2 regions of the Labilibaculum antarcticum genome follow, and region 1 is predicted to be linked to the other one. Evidence: riboswitches for the same ligand, from Rfam matches in the RefSeq annotation. Region 1 holds a riboswitch; the other holds the start of a gene.
The links. Region 1 has a riboswitch for cobalamin ahead of ALGA_RS17860 (hypothetical protein). Riboswitches for the same ligand answer to the same signal wherever they lie in the genome.
Positions count from the first base shown of each region.

Region 2: it holds a riboswitch for cobalamin, as region 1 does, so the genes downstream of both, ALGA_RS17030 (TonB-dependent receptor plug domain-containing protein) here and ALGA_RS17860 (hypothetical protein) in region 1, are expected to answer to the same signal.

Region 1 covers NZ_AP018042.1:4,484,218-4,498,598, forward strand. Annotated here, with positions in the region: gene ALGA_RS17830 (4Fe-4S dicluster domain-containing protein) at 1-601, shown strand, start outside; gene ALGA_RS17835 (DUF5808 domain-containing protein) at 850-1,065, shown strand; gene ALGA_RS17840 (tetratricopeptide repeat-containing sensor histidine kinase) at 1,223-3,190, shown strand; gene ALGA_RS17845 (amidase) at 3,260-4,879, opposite strand; gene ALGA_RS17850 (AMP-binding protein) at 5,156-6,799, shown strand; gene ALGA_RS23020 (hypothetical protein) at 7,042-7,200, opposite strand; cobalamin riboswitch at 7,661-7,861, shown strand; gene ALGA_RS17860 (hypothetical protein) at 7,893-8,114, shown strand; gene cobA (uroporphyrinogen-III C-methyltransferase) at 8,216-8,989, shown strand; gene ALGA_RS17870 (sirohydrochlorin chelatase) at 8,995-9,852, shown strand; gene cobI (precorrin-2 C(20)-methyltransferase) at 9,874-10,578, shown strand; gene cobJ (precorrin-3B C(17)-methyltransferase) at 10,585-11,988, shown strand; gene cbiE (precorrin-6y C5,15-methyltransferase (decarboxylating) subunit CbiE) at 11,981-13,216, shown strand; gene cobM (precorrin-4 C(11)-methyltransferase) at 13,358-14,381, shown strand, end outside.
Region 2 covers NZ_AP018042.1:4,293,210-4,299,014, reverse strand. Annotated here, with positions in the region: gene ALGA_RS17030 (TonB-dependent receptor plug domain-containing protein) at 1-2,015, opposite strand, end outside; cobalamin riboswitch at 2,177-2,382, opposite strand; gene ALGA_RS17025 (ABC transporter ATP-binding protein) at 2,501-3,535, opposite strand; gene ALGA_RS17020 (iron ABC transporter permease) at 3,546-4,601, opposite strand; gene ALGA_RS17015 (ABC transporter substrate-binding protein) at 4,609-5,793, opposite strand.

The DNA.
Region 1 (14,381 bases):
AGGTGTTTTTCTTTTCATACTGCTACCTAATTTAATTCGGATGTGGAATTTGATAATTCGAAAACCTAAAGTGAAAGTGACATTTATGGATTACTTTAAATCATTTAGCGAACTGATTGTTCATATGTTTACTCAAAAAAGAACATTGGGTTGTGATGATAGTCAGACTCGTTGGGTTCAACACTTAATTCTTGTAATTGGTTATTTATCATTGCTTTTTACAACGGTGTTTTTAGATTGGTTTGCTACTGATAGCAGTTTCGTTCTGATTCTGGGTTATGCCGAAAGTATAGTCATTTTTTCAGTAACATTTATTTTCATGATTGGGCGTGTCAACAAAAAGACGCAAGTGAGTAAAAATTCTCATCCAAGCGACTGGTTTTTTGTGATCTGGTTATTTCTAATGGGATTAAGTGCATTTGCAGTCCGTTTGTTTATCGATTTAGATATTCTGGAAACTAATATTTGGATGTATTTAATTCATTTAACGGTTCTTGTTCAATGGGCCATAATTATTGTGCCTTTCGGAAAATGGACACATTTCTTATATCGTTCGTTTGCCATGTACTTTGAGAAACTAAAAAGTTTTTCGGCGTCCTAAATCAGTATAGATTTAAACAGAAAATTTAGTTGATTGTACTGGTAAAATAAGGTGACCTTGGATCTGCTTTTCATTCATTTTACTTTTACATATAGGGATAGTTAATCTAAAAATTATGCCAATGAATCTTAAGTTCGAGAGAATATTACGACCTCCTGTCAGAAAACTGATTGGAGGTTTTTTTTATGTTATTTGCCGGGTTGTTTTTAGCTGAAAATTGTTAATTTAGAAAATAAAAAACGGTACTTATGAAAAAGAAAACAGAACAACACATTCTTGATGCTATGAGCAAAGACTTGTCCAATTGGCATGGTCCATTTTATTGCAACCGAAAAGATTCACGCTTAATTGTCCCCAAATACAATCCTATGTTGGGGTGGACCTTAAATTTTGCAAATCCTTATACCTATTTGGGTGTAATAGCCATTATTTTAATTATTCTAGGTTCCCAATTGTTCTTATAGTTCTGTGCAATTATCATTTTACTGCAGACCTTTAATATTGTATAATTCGCGATGTTTTTTTGAGTGTTCTAACTTCAATAAAATCTCGTGAAAAGCTTGATGAATCAATGGTCTATACAAAATTTGTTTTATATTTGATTTTCTAAATAAATATTGAATGATACTACCTCGTCACTATTTTACTCTTCTTCTTCTATTTTTGTGTTGTAATTTCGTCACTTTTGCTCAATTTGATGCGAAAAAAGATATTGAGCTTTTGTCGAAAGATGAGATTCATCAAAGGGTAAACGATTTAAGTGACGAGTGTTGGCGGTTGCGGGAAATAAATCCGGATAGTGCAGTCCTTTTTGGTGAAGAGGCATTACAAATTGCCACCAGATATAATTTAAAGAAAGAACTGCCTCGAATTTATGGATTCCTTAGTGTCGTGAAGTTACATTACCAGTACAAAACAAAAGAATCTCTTCCATACTTGCATGCAGCCCTCGAACATAGTCTTAGACAAAAAGATTCTGTGCAATTAGCCTATTCCTATAATAATTTGGGCGATTTGTATTTATTAACTGGAAATATTCCTTTGTCTTTAAAGTTTTCGGAATATTCTCTGGATATATTTACAAAGCTGGGTAATTCGGTAGGTCAATCTTATTCCAATGTAAATGTGGGTTTGGTATATCGTGCAAAAAAGGATTATAAGCTTGCCCTGGACTATTTTAATAGGGCAAAGAAGATTCTTGCTAACGAAAAAAATGAGTTAGGAGTTGGTTCTGTCCTGCTTGAACTGGCACGCACTTATGAGGAAAAAGGTGACATGGATGTTGCCATGGTTTACTACCAGAGAGCCTATAATAAAAGTCAGATATCAATGAATGTGAGATACGCTGCATTTTGTTTAAATGGAATGGCTAATATTTTTTATTTTCAAAAAGAGTATGAAAAGGCATTTGAATTCTACCAAAATTCAGTCAAGCTAAATAAACAACGCAATCACAATTTTGGACTTATTGATGACTACATTGGAATCGCTTTTGTGTATGCTCAACAGAGTAAGCGGGCAGAAGGAGAAGCCTGTCTTCGGGAAAGTCTTGAAATTGCCAAGAGCCTCAATTTGAATGCTAAAATATTAAAAGTCTACAATTCTTATGCGACTTTCTATCAGATTCTAAATGATTTTCAGAAGGCAACGGAGAGTTATAACGCTTTTTTGGCTCAAAATGATTCTATTTTTTCGATTCAGCAATTCGAGATCATTAATGAAATGCAGAACCGATTCTCTATGCGGCAAACATTGTCTGATACAGAAAAGGAGTTGGAATCTCGTAAATTTCAAGAAATGTACATGGTAGTGATTATCATTTTGATGTTGATCATTGTGATAGTGCTTTTTTGGCGTTTTTATTCACATCGTAAAATAAATCGTAAGCTGGCAAGAATTAATAAAACCAAGGATAAATTGTTCTCGGTAATTTCGCACGATTTAAAGAATCCTTTTAATACTTTAATTGGTTTTAGTGAATTATTATTAGGTGAAGTTAGAGAAGGACAGTATGAAAATGTTGTGGAATTTACCAATTATATTCATCAATCATCAACAGAAGGGTTAAAGTTGCTTAATAATCTATTGGATTGGTCTCGTGCTCAAATTGGAGCCATCGCATTTAATCCAAGATCATTAGTCATTAATGATTTATTTGATGAGTTAAACAGCAGTTTTGATTCAGAGTTTAGAAAGTATAAGGTGGAACTCAAATTTCATAATTCCATTGAAGAGGAGTTGAAGGCAGATTCTGATATTCTTCGCACCATTTTAAGAAATTTAATTTCTAATGCCATTAAATATACCAATGAAGGTGGTTTAATTCAATTGGATGCGATAAAAGAGAAATCTTTTGTGAAAATAACAGTGAAAGATGATGGAACTGGGATGCCAAAAGATATTCAGGATCGGCTATTTGATGTGACTAAGACAACAAATAGCATTAGAGGTGTACACGATGAACAAGGAACAGGATTAGGTTTAAGTATTTGTACTGAATTAATCCGTATTCACAATGGCACCATTCGCGTAGAAAGTGAAGTGGGAAATGGAAGTACATTTGAAATAAAGTTTCCTTTTGTGCGATAAAAAGAAAGTATTACTTGTAAGCAAATAATTGCTTTAACAATCCATATGTTTTTTTCTTATAAAAATAATTTATTGCATGATTGTGGAATAAAATTCAGGCGCTTTTCTGTGCTTGGTGGCTTGCTCGTAAGCGTAGGCGTATTGAATCAATTTTTGTTCTGAGAATGCTTCGGCAAAGAAAGAGATTCCCACTGGCAAACTATGAACAAAACCTGCAGGAACCGTAATGTTAGGATATCCTGAAACAGCTGCAGGTTCGCTGCTTCCTCCACCATAATGGTCCCCATTAATTAAATCAATATTCCAGGCAGGGCCATTTGTCGGAGCAATTAGTACATCTACTTTGTTTTTCTTCAGTGTAGCATCAATTCCTTTTTTTCCTGACAGTTCTTTACATTTGGCTAAGGCTTCCAGATATTTTTTTTCAGATAAATCTCCCTTTTTATTGGCCATCTCCATAATTTCCTGATCAAACCATGGCATTTCAAGATGTTTGTATTGCTCATTAAATTTAATAATGTCGTCCAGATTTTTAACAATTGGGAATCTGCATTCATTTAGATATTTATTCAAATTATGTTTGAATTCGTATAGAAGAACTTCAAATTCCTCATTCCCATATTGATGTAGGTTTTCTAATTCAACATAAACAAGAATTGCACCTGCATTTTTTAGGTCTGCAATTGCTTGTTCCATTAATTTGTCGACTGCTGTATGAAATCCAAATAGTTGGCGAACTACACCAATTCTAGCTCCATTTAAGGCATCTTTTGAAAGATTCTTGGCATAATTAAGACCTGTATTGTTTTCGTTCATTGTAATCGGATCCTTATCATCTCTGCCACACATCGCAGTAAGAAGTAGTGCCGCATCTTTAACACTTCTGGCAATAGGACCGGCAGTGTCCTGAGAATGGGCAATAGGTATAATCCCAGATCTGCTGACTAAGCCCACACTTGGTTTAATCCCAACCACACCATTGTGTCCCGAAGGGCAAACAATTGATCCATCAGTTTCGGTACCTAATGCTGCAACACATAAATTTGCAGCTACGGCCACACCAGAACCCGAACTGGAACCACAAGGAGAGCGATCAATTACATATGGATTATGAGTTTGTCCACCGCGGCCACTCCATCCGCTCGACGAACGTGTGCTTCTGAAATTTGCCCACTCGCTTAAATTGGTTTTAGCCAGAATAATTGCTCCTGCATTTCTTAATTGTTGAACAACAAAAGCATCTTTTTCGGCAAAATTACCTTTCATAGCTAATGATCCGGCAGTTGTCATCATTTTATCTGCAGTGTCAAAATTATCTTTTAGCATGATAGGAATGCCATGCAAAGAACCTCTCAGTTTACCAGCCTTCCGTTCCTCATCCAGAGTTCTCGCAATGGCTAAGGCGTCAGGATTTTTTTCTATAACAGCATTAATCGCCGGACCATTTTTATCAATTTTTTCAATTCGGTCAAGATATGATATAATCAATTCCTCCGAATTTAATTCGCCATTTCCCATCATTTCCTGTAATTCAGAAATACTTTTCTCATTAAAAAGGAATGTGTTATAATCTTCTAGGTTTAGTTTTTTTGTTTCCGAAGATGTTTCGTTTTGACAAGAATGCAATCCAAATGCTGTAATTGTACTTGCTCCAAGAGCAGATAAGGAGATAAATTGGCGACGTTTCATAGGTTGAGGCTTAGGTTTGTGCCTTAAATGTATTAAAAAAAGAAATATTTCAGGATTTAATAGGTCGAATTATTCTTTGGTTATTTCCTTATAATATGGATCTGAAAGTGTTATTGTGTAGAGCTTTGAGAACTTTTCTGAGTGTTTAACGTATATGTAGGATGTCAAGCAATTCGTTGAAAAGATAATACGGATGTTGTTTTTTTTTTAACTTGCACCTGTGATTTGTATTAATTCAACCTTAATATTGAACTGCAACGGACAAATAAAACCATGATGAAACAGTATAAAAGTTTAACATTTCCTGCGCTTTTTACAGAAACAGTAGAGAAATTCGGCAACTGTAACGCAATGGCCCTTGTGGGGCAAACTCCTTTTACTTATAACGAGGTATATTCTAATATTCAAGCCTTGATTGTATTTTTTGAAAAATTAGGAGTAAAACCTGGTGATAAAATTGCTCTTTTGAGTACAAATATGCCTAATTGGGGTATGGCCTACTATGCAACCACTTTTATGGGAGCAGTAGTTGTACCTATGCTACCCGATTTTAGTGAATATGAGATTGAAAACATATTGAGGCATTCAGAAGCAAAACTAGTTTTTGTTTCAAAAGGATTGTTGCCAAAAATAAAAAATCTTGATGTTGATACTTTGCATCACAAGCTTGCAATTGAGGATTTCAGTCTGATTTCTTCGAATAAGAATGAAATTAATTTTGATTCTTCACTAACACCTGAGTGCAGGTATGAAGTGAACGAGGAAGATATGGCGGCAATTATTTACACCTCCGGAACTACAGGAAGTTCAAAAGGTGTAATGTTGTCACATAAAAATATTTGCTCTAATGCGATTGCATCAAAAACGATTCATCCTATAGATGAAACGGATCGTTTTCTTTCCATATTACCATTATCTCATACTTATGAGAATACTTTGGGCTATGTGATACCTATGATTGCTGGTGCTTGTATTTATTATTTGGGTAAAGCTCCGGTTCCTTCATTGTTGATTTCTGCATTTAAGGACGTGAAACCAACCATTATGTTTTCGGTTCCTTTGATTATCGAAAAGATTTATAGGAGTAAGATTTTGCCATCAATAAATGGTAAGGCTGTTACCAGATATTTATATAAGATTCCTTTTTTCCGCAAAAAACTAAATGCCATAGCAGGAAAGAAATTGATGGAAACCTTTGGAGGTAAATTAACCTTTTTTGGTATTGGTGGTGCGAAATTGAATTCGCAAGTTGAGCTTTTTTTACGTGAAGCAAAATTTCCATATGCCATTGGTTACGGATTAACCGAAACAGCACCATTAATTGCTGGAAGCGGTCCGGCAATTACTAAATTTAAATCGACAGGCCCTGCTTTAGTCGGAGTTGAGCTGAAAATCAATAATCCTGATCCTATTACTCAAATTGGTGAAGTTTGGGCAAAAGGGGATAATGTAATGATGGGTTATTATAAAGAACCTGAGAAAACCAAAGAGGTGCTTACAGAGGATGGTTGGTTTAAAACCGGAGATCTCGCAAAAATGGATAAGGACAATTACTTATACATTGAAGGTCGTTTAAAAAATATGATCGTAGGAGCAAGTGGTGAAAATATTTATCCGGAAGAAATTGAATCGGTAATCAATAACTTTAAGCATGTAGTCGAATCTGTAGTTATTGAACAGAAAGGCAAATTAGTCGCAATGGTTCATTTTAATTATGAGGAGCTGGAACAGCAATATCATAATGTTAAAAAAGAGATGGGTAATTATGTTGATCTTACAGTCGATGAATTGATGCAGGAGTTACAGGTATATGTGAACTCCCGGGTGAACAAATTTTCACAGGTTCAATTGATCGTGGCTCACGTTGATCCATTTCAGAAAACAGCAACACATAAAATAAAACGATTTTTATACTATTAGAAATACAAAAGGCTGATGAAAATCAGCCTTTTTTTTTGCCTTGTATTTTGTATCGATTCTTCAAGTGACCAACTGTAAATAAGGGAAGTGTCTCCAGTGAATTTTTTTTTCCGGTCGATTTCGGTCAGGGCCTCGAATTCCGGACCAAACCTTTCAAATGCGCTCATAAATCCAAAATATCTATCCGGAATATCCTTTACCATTTTACCAACCAACGAGACGGCCTTTTTCGAGATGATTAATCAAGAAACATTAACTGCACCAACGATATCAGTCACGATATTAGATGCATCACCTGCTACTCCTGTTTCTATATCTTTTAATATTTCACCTAAATCTCTTTGGCTTTTTCTTGTGAGTCTTAAGTAGATATGAACATTTAATTCTCTGTCTTTAAGCATTTTTCTGCTTAGGATATATAAGCCTTCAGAACCCGGTTGATTGGAGTCTAAGAAATATTCATTATCATGACGCTTACTTTAAACGGTTCTAGAGGAATTGTAGTCGCCATTATTTTATCCGCTTCGATTGTGTGATCTGCAATTATTACAAAGTGTAATTGCCCGCTTTTCTTTGGGCGGTAAATTCGAATTCCATCAATTTACAGTCTTACTTTACTCATGATAATAGAAGTTTAGATTAGCATAAATGTAGAGAACATCATATTATGACACATAATAAAATATAGGTGTGGATGTTTTCTTTTATGTTCTGGACTAAACTTGTAAAATATGTTTCTCGACAGATGTGAGACTTATTTCATATTTGTATGTGTCAGATTATCAGGATAGATTGTGGTTGGTGTTATTCGAAGCTCAATAATGATGTGAGGAATGCTTAAAATCTTGAATTAATATTGATACATTTGTTTCGCGATTTGGCAATATCCTATCACTTGATTTGATATTAAAGAGGGAATCCGGTTTGAGTCCGGAACTGTACCCGCAGCTGTAATCTCTATACCAAACTCTGTTGCATGATGTCACTGTATCTTATGGAAGATATGGGAAGGCGCAACAAGAGGGAGAAAGTCAGAAGACCTGCTTAAAAGCAATTTTGTTTAATCGATACTTTCGGGACTAAAAGTTAGATTATGAAGAGAAAGACTATGTTTATGCCTAAGTGGCATATTATGCTTGGTTCGTTAATTCGGAACCAAATTTTAAAATTTAGATCGGTTATAGATGACACTCTGTTCATCTCGTTTATTGATAAAACGAACTGGTTAACTCCAAAACTTTATGAAAGAGCGAAGGCAGAAAAATGCGATTCGCAAAAGTTTAATTTTTGGAGCCTAAGATTACTCCCAAATTAATACAATTTAATAATTCAGCTTGTTGTTTTCAACAGGACCGAATTGTTGTACTCATAACTTAAAGGCAAACTACCGTTTGTATACTTTAAAATCAAGATGAAATGAATCCTAAAAGAGGTAAAGTGAGCATTGTTGGTGCTGGTCCGGGCGATCCTGAATTAATCACACTGAAGTCTATTCGCGCCATTGAAAATGCAGACGTAGTACTATATGATTATTTGGTAAACAAGGAATTGTTAGCCTATTGTAAATCTGATTGTGAAATTATTTACGTTGGGAAAAGGAACAAACAACATACCTATCCACAGGAAGAGATCAATGGAATGCTGATTGAGTTAGGATTAGCAGGAAAGAAGATTGTACGATTGAAAGGTGGAGACCCATTCGTATTTGGTCGTGGCGCGGAAGAGATATTGGGTTTGAAAGAACATGACATTGAGTTTGAAGTGATTCCTGGTATTACGGCAGGATTTGCTGTTCCTGGAGCCGCTGGTATTCCTGTTACATTGAGAAATGTGGCTTCTTCAGTAGCTTTTTTCACAGGACATCAGTGTGATAATCACAAAACAGAAATTCAGTGGGATAAGATTGCTACGGGTATTGATACTCTTGTTTTCTATATGGGGGTTACACAGGCAGCACGAATTGTTCGAAATCTGATGGCAAATGGCAGGAAACCAGAAACACCGGTTGCCATGATTCGTTGGGGAACTTTGCCGGAACAGGAAGTGCTAAAAGGAACTTTAGGAAATATTGTGGCAAAGATGGAGGAGCATGATTTTAAACCACCGGCAATATTTATTGTTGGGGAAGTAGTCGCCTATTCAGAACAATTATCACCACTGATTAATCAAATGGCCGAAACAGAAATTTGATAGCTATGAACAGAAAAGGAATTTTACTGTGTGGGCATGGAACCCGCAAAGAAAGAGGAGCAAGAGCTTTTCAAGAGTTTGCAGAGCGATTTGCGTCTCAAGTTACGGATTATGAGGTTGAATATGGATTTTTGGAGCTGTCTGAACCGGATTTTGAGACGGGTGTGAAGCGATTGCTTGAAAAAGGAGTCTTAGAGATTATTGCTATTCCTGTCTTTTTATTTACAGGAGTGCATATGGAAAGAGATATTCCTTATGCCTTAAATGGCCTTCAGGATAAATATAAGGTGAAGATTCAGTTGGCCAATTACATCGGGACATGTAATGAAATGGTTGAGTACGGAGTGCAGCTCATAAGTGAAACTCTTAAAAATAAGGATTGGAAGATTGATGATACTGCATTTCTGGGACTAGGTATTGGAGCTTCCAAAGCCGAGGCCAATGCCGATTTGGCGAAGATGACCCGTTTGATTCAGGAAAAACAGAATTATCCTTTTGCTGTTAATGCCTACACGAGCAACATGACTTATCCGGCATTGCCTGTGGTATTGGATTGGTTGAAGGTCTTGCCGTTTAAAAATATTGTGATGTTGCCTTTTGTATTTTTTCCTGGAGTTTATATGGATAAAGCAAATGATACGATGGAGGTTTTTGCAAAAGAAAATCCGGATAAGAACATCGCAATTGCACCCTTGTTAGGTGATGTGAATGGATTGTTTGAGGTATTGAATACAAGATTACAAGAAGTGTTAGACGGAAAAGTTGATTTGGTAGCAACTACTGTTTTAACCGGGGTGGAGCCACACAATCATCATGGACACGATCACGGGCATAGTCATGATCACGGACATCATCATCAATAATAGAAGAGGGGAATAAAAGATATGAGCGGAAAAGTGTTTGGTGTAGCGTTAGGACCGGGAGATCCTGAGTTAATAACGGTGAAAGCCTTGAATTGTTTGAAGAAATCGGAGAAGATTTACTATCCGGCAACGCAATCATCAAAAGGAAATCAGGATAGTTTTTCATTGGTGATTTTGAAGCAATTGGATGTAGAGGAGAAGAAATTCATCCCTATTAATGTACCGATGAGTAAAGATCGATCGCATGCGGTGAAGGCTTATGCTGATTTGTTTTTAAAAGTACAGAAAGATGTTGAAGAAGGCAAACAGGTATCAGTTGTGAGTGAAGGTGATATCTCATTTTTCAGCACATTTTCCTATTTGCTTGAAGATTTCAGGAAGAATAGTGTCGATTTTGAGATGATTCCGGGAGTTCCGGCATTTATTTTAGGAGGCTCGGTAGGCAAACTGCCATTGGTCACTCAAAACGACAAGCTTCTGGTTGCTCCCGATTTGGAAAATAAGCCGGAGCTAAAGGCTTTACTTGCTCAAAATCAAACGGTGGTTTTAATGAAAATTTCGAAGGTTCGCGAGTGGATTAAGGAATTCATTGAAGAAAGCAAATTGCAATTTTTTTATGGGGAGTATTTAGGAACCGAGAAGCAATTTACCTGCACTGATATGGACAGCTTGAGGGACAGGCAAATTCCATATTTCGCCATTTTAATTTTTTACGGAAACAAATAATATATCATGCCAAATATACTTGGAAAAATAACCGTTGCAGGCCTCGGACCAGGAAGTCCGGATCTATTTTTAAATCCGGCAATAGATGCAATAAGAGAAGCCGATGTGGTGATAGGATACAAATATTATTTCCAATTCATAGAATCATTTCTAAAAGAAGGAACAGAATGTATGGATACGGGAATGCGTCAGGAGGTGCAGCGTGCCGAAAAAGCTTTTGAATTGGCTGAAACAGGAAAAGATGTTGTTGTAATCAGCTCGGGAGATGCCGGGATTTACGGAATGGCATCGCTTGTTTTCGAAATGGCTGAGAAAACGCAATCGAAAGTAGAGTTAAGAGTTATACCGGGAATTTCTGCTTTTCAGGCGGCAGCAGCAAAATTGGGCGCTCCACTTAGTCACGATTTGGTTATTCTTTCCTTGTCGGATTTATTGACCAGTTATGCTTTGATCGAAAAGCGCATTAAAGCGGCAGTAATGGGCGATTTTGTAACAGCAATTTACAATCCTAAAAGCAAGAAAAGATATTGGCAATTGTATCGCTTACGGGAATTGTTTTTGGAGGAAAGAGAAGAGACAACACCAGTTGCTATTGTGCGTCAGGTGGCTCGTGCCGAGGAACAAATTACTTTGACAAACTTACGCGATTTCGATCCTGAAATGGTAGATATGTTCTCGCTTGTAATTATTGGAAATTCACAAAGCTATATTTCTGGTGATCGATTTATTACACCACGCGGATATTACGACAAAGAAGAGGAAACGGGAAGACCGGGACCATTGATTATGCAGGAAAGCTTCAGAACCATTGCTTCCGAATTAAAAGGAATGGATTTGCCTTTGGAAACAAAATGGATGCTCTTGCATTGCATTCATACATCTGCGGATTTTGAATTGGCTAAGATTTTGAAAGTTCAGAATAATGCAGCTCCGAAATTGAATGAATACCTTCAAAAAGGGGGTGTAATCATTACCGATGTTACCATGGTTCAGTCGGGAATTCGCAAGAAAGCCTGCGAGAGAATGGGAGTAGAGATCAAGTGTTATTTGCACGATCCCCGAACCATGGAATTGTCCGAAAAACATGGCATCACCCGCACTCAGGCTGGAGTTCGTTTAGCAGTTGAAGAGCATCCTGATGCAATGTATGTGTTTGGAAATGCACCAACAGCCTTGATTGAGTTAACTGATTTAATGAGAAGTAAAAACATTCGACCAGCTGGTATAATTGCAGCTCCGGTAGGCTTTGTTAATGTAAAAGAATCAAAACACAGAGTGAAGAGTTTTACAGATTTACCTGCTGTGATTATTGAAGGACGAAAAGGTGGTTCTACATTGGCAGCAACCATCGTGAATGCCATTTTAAGTTTGGAAGATGCTTACGATTTAAAACCTGGAAGAGATGTTTAATTTTTACATCATAGGAATACCGGACCGAATGGAAGTGAGTCTTTCTGATGAGGTGAAGGAAGTGCTGCAAAATCATCATTATTTCTCGGGGGGAAAGCGTCACAGAGATTTGGTAGCTTCTTATTTGCCGGAGAATGCGAAATGGATTGACATAGTTGTTCCATTGGAAGGGACGTTTATGGTTTATGAGCAGATTGATCAACCCATTGTGGTGATAGCTTCCGGAGATCCTCTGTTCTTTGGTATTGGGAATACAATTAAGCGCCGTTTTCCGGATACAAAAATAAAGGTGTACCCTTATTTCAATAGTTTGCAGTTGCTGGCACATGAGTTTCAATTGGCTTATGGCGAAATGACAATTTGCACCCTGACTGGAAGAGATTGGGTGAATTTGGATCAGGAGTTGATTCAGGGTAAAAAGTGCATTGGTGTTCTTACTGATAAGAAAAAAACACCAGCTACTATTGCTGCAAGAATGTTGGAAGCTGGTTTCGATAATTACAAGATGATTGTTGGTTCAAAACTGGGTGGTGATGAGCAGTATTGCACTGAAATTTCATTACAGAATGTTATTGATAAGGACTTTGCTCATCCGAATTGCCTAATTCTAATTCAGCAGAAGGAGATTAAAAGGACATTGGGCATTCACGAGGCTGATTTTCACATTTTGAATGGTAGGCCAAAGATGATTACCAAGCGAAGCATCCGATTGAATTCCATTTCATTTTTAGAATTGAATGATGCAAAACACCTTTGGGATGTAGGATATTGCACGGGGTCGGTTTCTATTGAAGCCAAGCAATTTGCACCACATTTGCAGGTGACTGCTTTCGAGCGAAGAGAAGAATCCAAAGAGCTTTTGAAGTTGAATCAACGAAAGTTTTGTGTACCCGGAATAGAAGGCATTCATGATGATTTTTTCAATATCGACTTATCGACAATTAAGAAGCCCGATCGGATTTTTATTGGCGGGCACGGAGGTAAATTAAACGAAATGATGCAGCGTTTGCATGCGGTTTTGCAAGAGGATGGAATCATCGTTTTTAATGCTGTTAGTGAAGCAACAAAGCAGGATTTTCTGCAGGCAGCAAAAGAACTTCAAATGGAGATTACCGATCAGATGAGTTTGCAACAGGATGATTTTAATCCGATTGTGATTTATCAGGCTAGAAAAAGATGTAACCACGAAGGAGTAGAAAGTAAGGCACGAAGTAGCACAAAGGAATGATTAGTTTGGTGTCGTAAGTTATTAGTTTGTGCTGTAATAAAAGACATTACTTAAAGAATTTTAAAACTATAAAAGGAGTAAATACTTTGTGTGACTTTGTGAAGACCTTAGTGTATCCTTTGTGGTAAAATAAAATAAAAAATGAGCAATACATTTATCATTATCAACAACAGTTTTGCCATGGCAGCAGCCGAACGAATTGCGGCAAAAATGGAGGGAAGTACAATTGTTTCCGTGACCGGATATCCGGGTAGTAAGAAAATTAGCTCCTTGCCAGATTTTCTTAAGAAATCATTTCCTCAGGTCGATCTACTGATTTTTATTGGTGCTATGGGCATTTGTGTTCGAAGTATAGCTCCGTTTATCCAGAATAAAGCGATTGATCCGGCTGTGATCAATATGGATTTGCACGGAAAATATGTGCAGTCGGTTTTGTCGGGACACAAAGGGGGTGCGAACGAGTATGCACAGCAAATTGCTAAAATCACCAATGGAACAGTGATAATTACAACAGCAAGCGATACATTGGAACTTTGGCCATTGGATATCTTCGGAAGAAAATACAACTGGACGAATGAATATCAGAATGCTTCGGAGAACGAACTGATTGCCGCCTTTGTAAATCAGAAGAAAACAGCATTACTTCTTGATGTGAAAAATGAAGGAACGCAAAGCTTGCAGGAATCTTGTCCTGATTTTGTGGAGGTTTTCTATCAGTTTAATCAGATTAAACAGGAAGATTTTGATTTACTAATTGCAGTGACCCCAGCTTTGTACGAAACGATTATTCCTAGCTTGTTTTTTCGTCCTAAATGCATTGTGGTAGGTACGGGAGCACAAAAAGGAATTGGAGTGGCCGCTTTTGAAACAGAAGTGAGATCCCGATTTGAGGCAAACCACTTGTCTTTTGCCTCCTTAAAAAGCATACACAGCATTATAGTAAAGGCTAAAGAAGAGGCATATAGGCAATTTAGCGAGACAACTAAATTGCCTTTCATTACCTATTCGGCTGAAGAATTGAATGAGAAGGAAGGTGAAGTTTCTTATTCTGAGGCAGCGTATCGTGAGGTAGGAGCTGTAAATGTATCCGAGGCATCGGCATTGATCGCCAGCGGTGCAAAAACATTGCTTCAAACTAAAAGCAAACATGTTGATGCAAAAGGAA
Region 2 (5,805 bases), 200 kb from region 1:
TAATCAAATTCCATTGAAACAGGGTGACGTAGTAACTCTTCATTTATTAAATCAGGACGAACCTCTTCATTATTAAACACAATTGCTTGCTTTGCAACAGTCGGATAATTGGAGTAATCGGCCAAATACATATAATTGTTTTCATATCTATGACCAATGTACCGACCCATTAATTGTGTTGAAAATCCTTTCAAATTATCAAATTCGACACCAAAAGAAGCTGTATTATCACGTACGTATCTCATTTCTCCTGTCAAATCATTTCCTTCCGAGTCTTGATACTTTACTTTTGCATCGATCAAATGTGTATAGTTTACAAATACACGTAATGAATAGTCATAATCTTTTAGAGCTCCAATATCATAAGACGCAAGTAATTCCAGACCATTCATATCTGCACTCTGTGCATTTATATAGGTTGAATTGTGATTTGGCAAGGTACTTTTGATAATCTTATCCTTGTGATGGGTCGTAAAATAAGTTACATCCAATTTAATTCCTTTCTTATAGTTGTCATAGCCAAACCCAAAATCCAAAGTGTTCGATTTCTCCGGATCAAGATCAGAATTCCCTTCTGTGGTAGTCGTTCCTCGAGTATATACACCAGCAACTTGATAAGCTTTAGGAGCTAAAAAAGCATCTCCCCAACTAGCATGGGTTGAAAATCCTTTTATTAGTTCATATTTTGCACCAATATTTTTTGTGAATACCCAATAATCCTCTTCACTCTTCTCATTTCCCAACAAATTATCAGCATCAAGTTTAAATTTGATATTATCGCCTCGCAGTCCGAGCATAAAATTCAATTTATCGTTCAATAATTTAAATTGAGCCTGCCCATAGATCCCTGTGGCTATATTTTTATAATCCGGTTGATATGGTGCCTCTATCGCTCCAGAGGTATCAAAGTTCATACTCTCATACCTTTCGGTTTTATTATCTAACCCAACAGCCAAACTATGATTTCCGATTTGATAAGAGTCATTCAATTGAAAACCGTAGGTTTTGTAAACACTCTCAAAATCCCCATAACCATCGGAGCCAACATCGTAAGTCTTATTCTCTTCATTCGAATAAAAAGGCGAGAATTCGATTTGATGTCCGTTCATCTTACCCATCAAATCGAAGCCTGTTGTAAAACGTTCAATGTCCTTTTTGTCCATTCCTCCTGTATGCCAAAAATTACCAGGCGTTTCGATATCCTTTCCCTTATAATATCCACCATTTACATTTAGTTTCCAGTTCTCAGCCAGTACAATTCCCAAACGTGAATTTAAATTGTAAGTTGTGAATTGAGAATTCTCCATTCGCTCACCATAGGTACTTGCATCCAATATCGATTTAGCAGATTTCTCATCATACAAATTATTTTCTCCTGTCTTATAATCCTTAGCTTGATTGTTGTATGAAAATCCCAAGTCGAAATCCAAAACTTCAGATAAAGAACCACCTAAAGCCAAATTCACTTTTGACCTATGAAAACTTCCATATTCCATGGCTAGCTGACCCCGTATTTCTCCAGAACTATTCTTGGTAACAATATTAATAACACCCGCCATAGCGGCAGATCCGTATTGTGCCGAAAAAGGTCCTTTTAATATTTCCACTCTCTCTACATTCTGTAAATCAATACTTGCAATATTATCAGTACCAGAAGGTTTTCCATTAATTAGTATTGTAGTATACTTTACGCTTGGTGAAGGGCTAAATCCGCGCATACTTACAACGGCCGATACTCCAGGATACTGAAGAATATCTACTGCTGCCGAACGCTTTAATAAACCCGCAACATCAACGGCTGGCGAAGCCTCAATCATTCGTTTGGTAATAATCTCAATTTTTTGAGGCAGGTCTTTTACCGTAGCATTCACACGTGACGCATTAATTGTTACCTCTGATAAATTGAGGTGCTTCACAACCTTCGTTTCGTCGATTGGGTTTGGAACTACATCAGCTTTTACTGCAGAATTAAATAATGACAGCAATGCAAAAGCGGTTAAAAATGTTCTTTTCATGTTTTTAAGAATAAAATGAAAATAAGTTTAACTATTGCAATGCAGACAGGGAGCTAAAAGAAAATTTCTCAACAAGACATATCGAACCAGTCATGGCAGATCAATCCTTATATCAATGCTGATAAAGTTTTCGTTCACTTGCTCTTTTTCCCGAAAGCAATGACTATTGATTTGCAAAGGCAGGTCTTCTGACTTGTTCTACTTTTTGAGGCCTTCCCATTCCGAAATTGGAACAGTGGCATAGGACTTTCAAAAAGCTTGTAACAGAACTTACAGCTACGGGTATAGTCTCGGATTCTCACCGAATTCCCTTTTCATTTCATTCTCGATAATGAGAGATGAAATACCAAATGCAGGGCAAATGTATAAAAATTTTGACGTTTTATTTCTATTCTATACGACATAAAAAAAATACAACATTCGAAACTCATTTATTCAGAGAACTAATCGTTGCATCATTTTACTTGGAATTTTTGATTTTTGAATTAATCAGTAGAAAAAGAGGTTCGAAGATAGGCTAACAATTCCTCTATGCTTTTACAAGTAAGCGTTTCTCCATTTTTATGAATTTCCCACTCCATAATATCTTCAAGCAATTTTACAGAGCAATTACCGGCTTCTTCACAAGTCACTTGATAACCTTCACGCGACAAAGCTCTTTGAGTCCAGAAACCCATTACATCATTACCCAAAACCTGAATTTTCTGTTTCTTTTGGTAATTCATAATAAAATTGCCTGTTTTTCGATCGAAGATAAAGGACTTGTTGTGAAAAGTTTCTTCGATGCTTCCATTCAAAACCAAATCTTCGGGAGCACCTATTTTTATAGGCTTGCCTAATGCCATTAACCAAATAACATCTGCTGCCTGAAGGGCTAAATCCAGTTCATGAGTAGAAAGTAAAATGGCCTTATTCGTTTCACGAGCCAAACGATGCAACAAACGCATGATGTCAACACGATTTGGTAAATCCAGGTGAGCAGTAGGTTCATCCAGCATGATGAGTGGCGTATCCTGCGCCAAAGCTTTGGCAATCATTACACGTTGTCGTTCACCATCACTCAACTGATTGATAAAATGATCGGCATAGTGCATCAAACCCACTTGCTCCAAAGCCCATTTTATTTTATCGTTGTCTTCTTCCGATAAACGTCCCATCCATGAAGTATAAGGATGACGCCCTAACGAAACGATATGGTAAACGGTCAGATTTCCCACATCAATTCTTTCAGTTAGCACAATACTTAATAGCTGCGCAATCTCTTTGTAATTTCGATCCCGAATAGGTATCCCTTCTACTAAGGTATATCCCGCCAAGGGCGATTGAATTCCGGCAATGGTTCGCATGAGCGTTGACTTGCCCGCTCCGTTTGGACCTAAAAGACAAACCATTTCGCCTCGCCTAATTGTTAGGTTTATATCAGAAAGCAAGCACAAATTATCCTTTCTCCCCTGCTTGTACCCAATTGAAAGATCCTTCGTTACCAGTATGTTTTTTTGCATCTCTTTTATATCGCTCATAAATCCCCCACTAACCGGCAAAAGAAGCCTTTACATTTCTACTACGCATAATCACCCAAATTACAACTGGCCCTCCAAATAAGGCTGTTACCGAATTAATTGGCAATGTATTTTGATTCCCTGGAATTTGAGAAATAATATCGCAAGCAAGCATTATTGCAGCTCCTATTAGTATTACCGCTGGCATTAATACCTTATGGCTTGCTGTTCTAAAAATTGATCGGGCAATATGCGGTACCGCAACACCAACAAAAGCAATAGGGCCTGTAAATGCGGTTAAAGTTCCGGCGATTAATGCCGTACTTATAATAACAGCAATTCTAGTTCGATTCACTGAAATACCTACACCACGAGCATAATTCTCGCCCAATAAAAGTGCATCCAAGGGTTTTATCAGAAAAAAGGCAATAATTAATCCGCAAAAAACTATGGGTGCCATTACTTGCATTTCATTCCATGTAACACCTGCCAAGCTTCCAAAAGTCCATACTATAAAACTTTGTATTTGTTCTGGGGCGCTAAAATATTGCAGAATATTTACAACGGCGCCAGTAATGCTTCCAAACATGATTCCAATAATTAGTAATGAAACACTATCTGATATTCGGATGGATGCCAAGGCCACAAGCATAAACACTACCGATGCACCAACAACGGCTGAAACAACCAATGCCCAACTACCCAAAAAAGCCGAAATGGCACCAAAAGCAACTGGCATTATAGCAGATGCCATCACCATTAAGGCAACCCCTAAACTGGCTCCGGAACTAATTCCCAAAACGTAAGGTCCAGCCAATGGATTTCTAAAAAGAGTTTGCATCATTAAACCTGTAACCGACAAACCAGCTCCTACAATAATTGCAGTTAATGCTTTTGGCAGTCTAAAATTCAAAATGATGTAATTCCATGAGTTTTTCACATCAGCGCCAGAAAGAATTGCGAATACCTTTTTAAAAGGAATACTTACACTTCCATAGATTAAATCCATCAGGAAAATTCCACAGATGAAAAGTAGTATGATCCCAAATATGGCCGCAAAAAAACTTCCTTTTTTTATCGATTGCATAATTCGTCTATTTCAATTGCTGATAGTAATGTAATTCGTAGTTTGGCAACAACTCCGGATGCAGAATTTTGATAACATCCTTAAACACTACATCGGGCTGCATTACTCCAAGTTCGTACCAATCGTTGGCCCCGCTTTCTTTCATTCGCTTGGTGTAGCAATATACCTGACCATTTTTATAGGACTTGAAAAGAGAATATCGCGAATCGAGTCCATTCATATCTTCCAAAGTTCTGCATTGACCAGGCCCAAACCAAATGTCGGCCTCGGATTGTTTATCAAAAACAACCTCGAAACTTAATGGCATACTTCCACTGGTGCTATCAGAAAACCAACAATAATCGGCTTTGCCATCTCGCAGAAATTGAGCCAAATAACTCTGTCCTCCCGGCATGTACCATGTTCCTTTAAAATTGTAACCTGAAAGAATACTTGGTTTGCTCTCAACATGTTCAACCAATTTTTTCAAGTCATTATATCTCTGTTCCAGAGCAATAAAAAGTTTCTCCGCCTCAGCTTCCTTATTAAAAAAGGCCGCAATAAATTTTGCCCATTCAGCACGCGCCAAAGGTGAAGTTTCCATCCACTCAATATTATAGGCTACAGGCAAACCTGCATTCATTAGTTTAGTTTCACTATCGGTGATATTCATAAAACCAGCCACCATTACCAATTCAGGGTCTAAGTCAACAATTTTCTCAAAATTTAAAGTTTCAGCATGCCCAACGGCCTGTATTATACCTTCCTGAGCCTTTTTATTCAAATCCTCATCGTAAATACGGTCGTTCAAAGAGACAGCAACGATTCTGTCCTGAACATTTAAAAACTTTAAAATTCCGATTTGTGTACTTGATAGGGCGGCAATACTTCTTACAGGAACTTCTACCAACAAACCATCAGTAGGAACCTGAACATTCGTGTTTTCTCCACGATTCTTCAAATAGTATTTTTGAAAAATTTTGCCCTCGTTCCATGGATCCCAAACGATTAATTCTTTTAAGCCATTATCGAGAATTTTAATATCGAATCCTTTTGCATATTTAATATGAGTAGGATGATAAAAGGCGAGATCCGGAGGGAAATTTTGAGTCGACTTTTTCGTTTCCTTTTTTTTAGGACCCGATTGACAAGAAATAGTACCTAAGAATAGAAATAGGATTAATGCCCAATAGATTGATTTTGCTAAATTCATTTTCTTCCACAA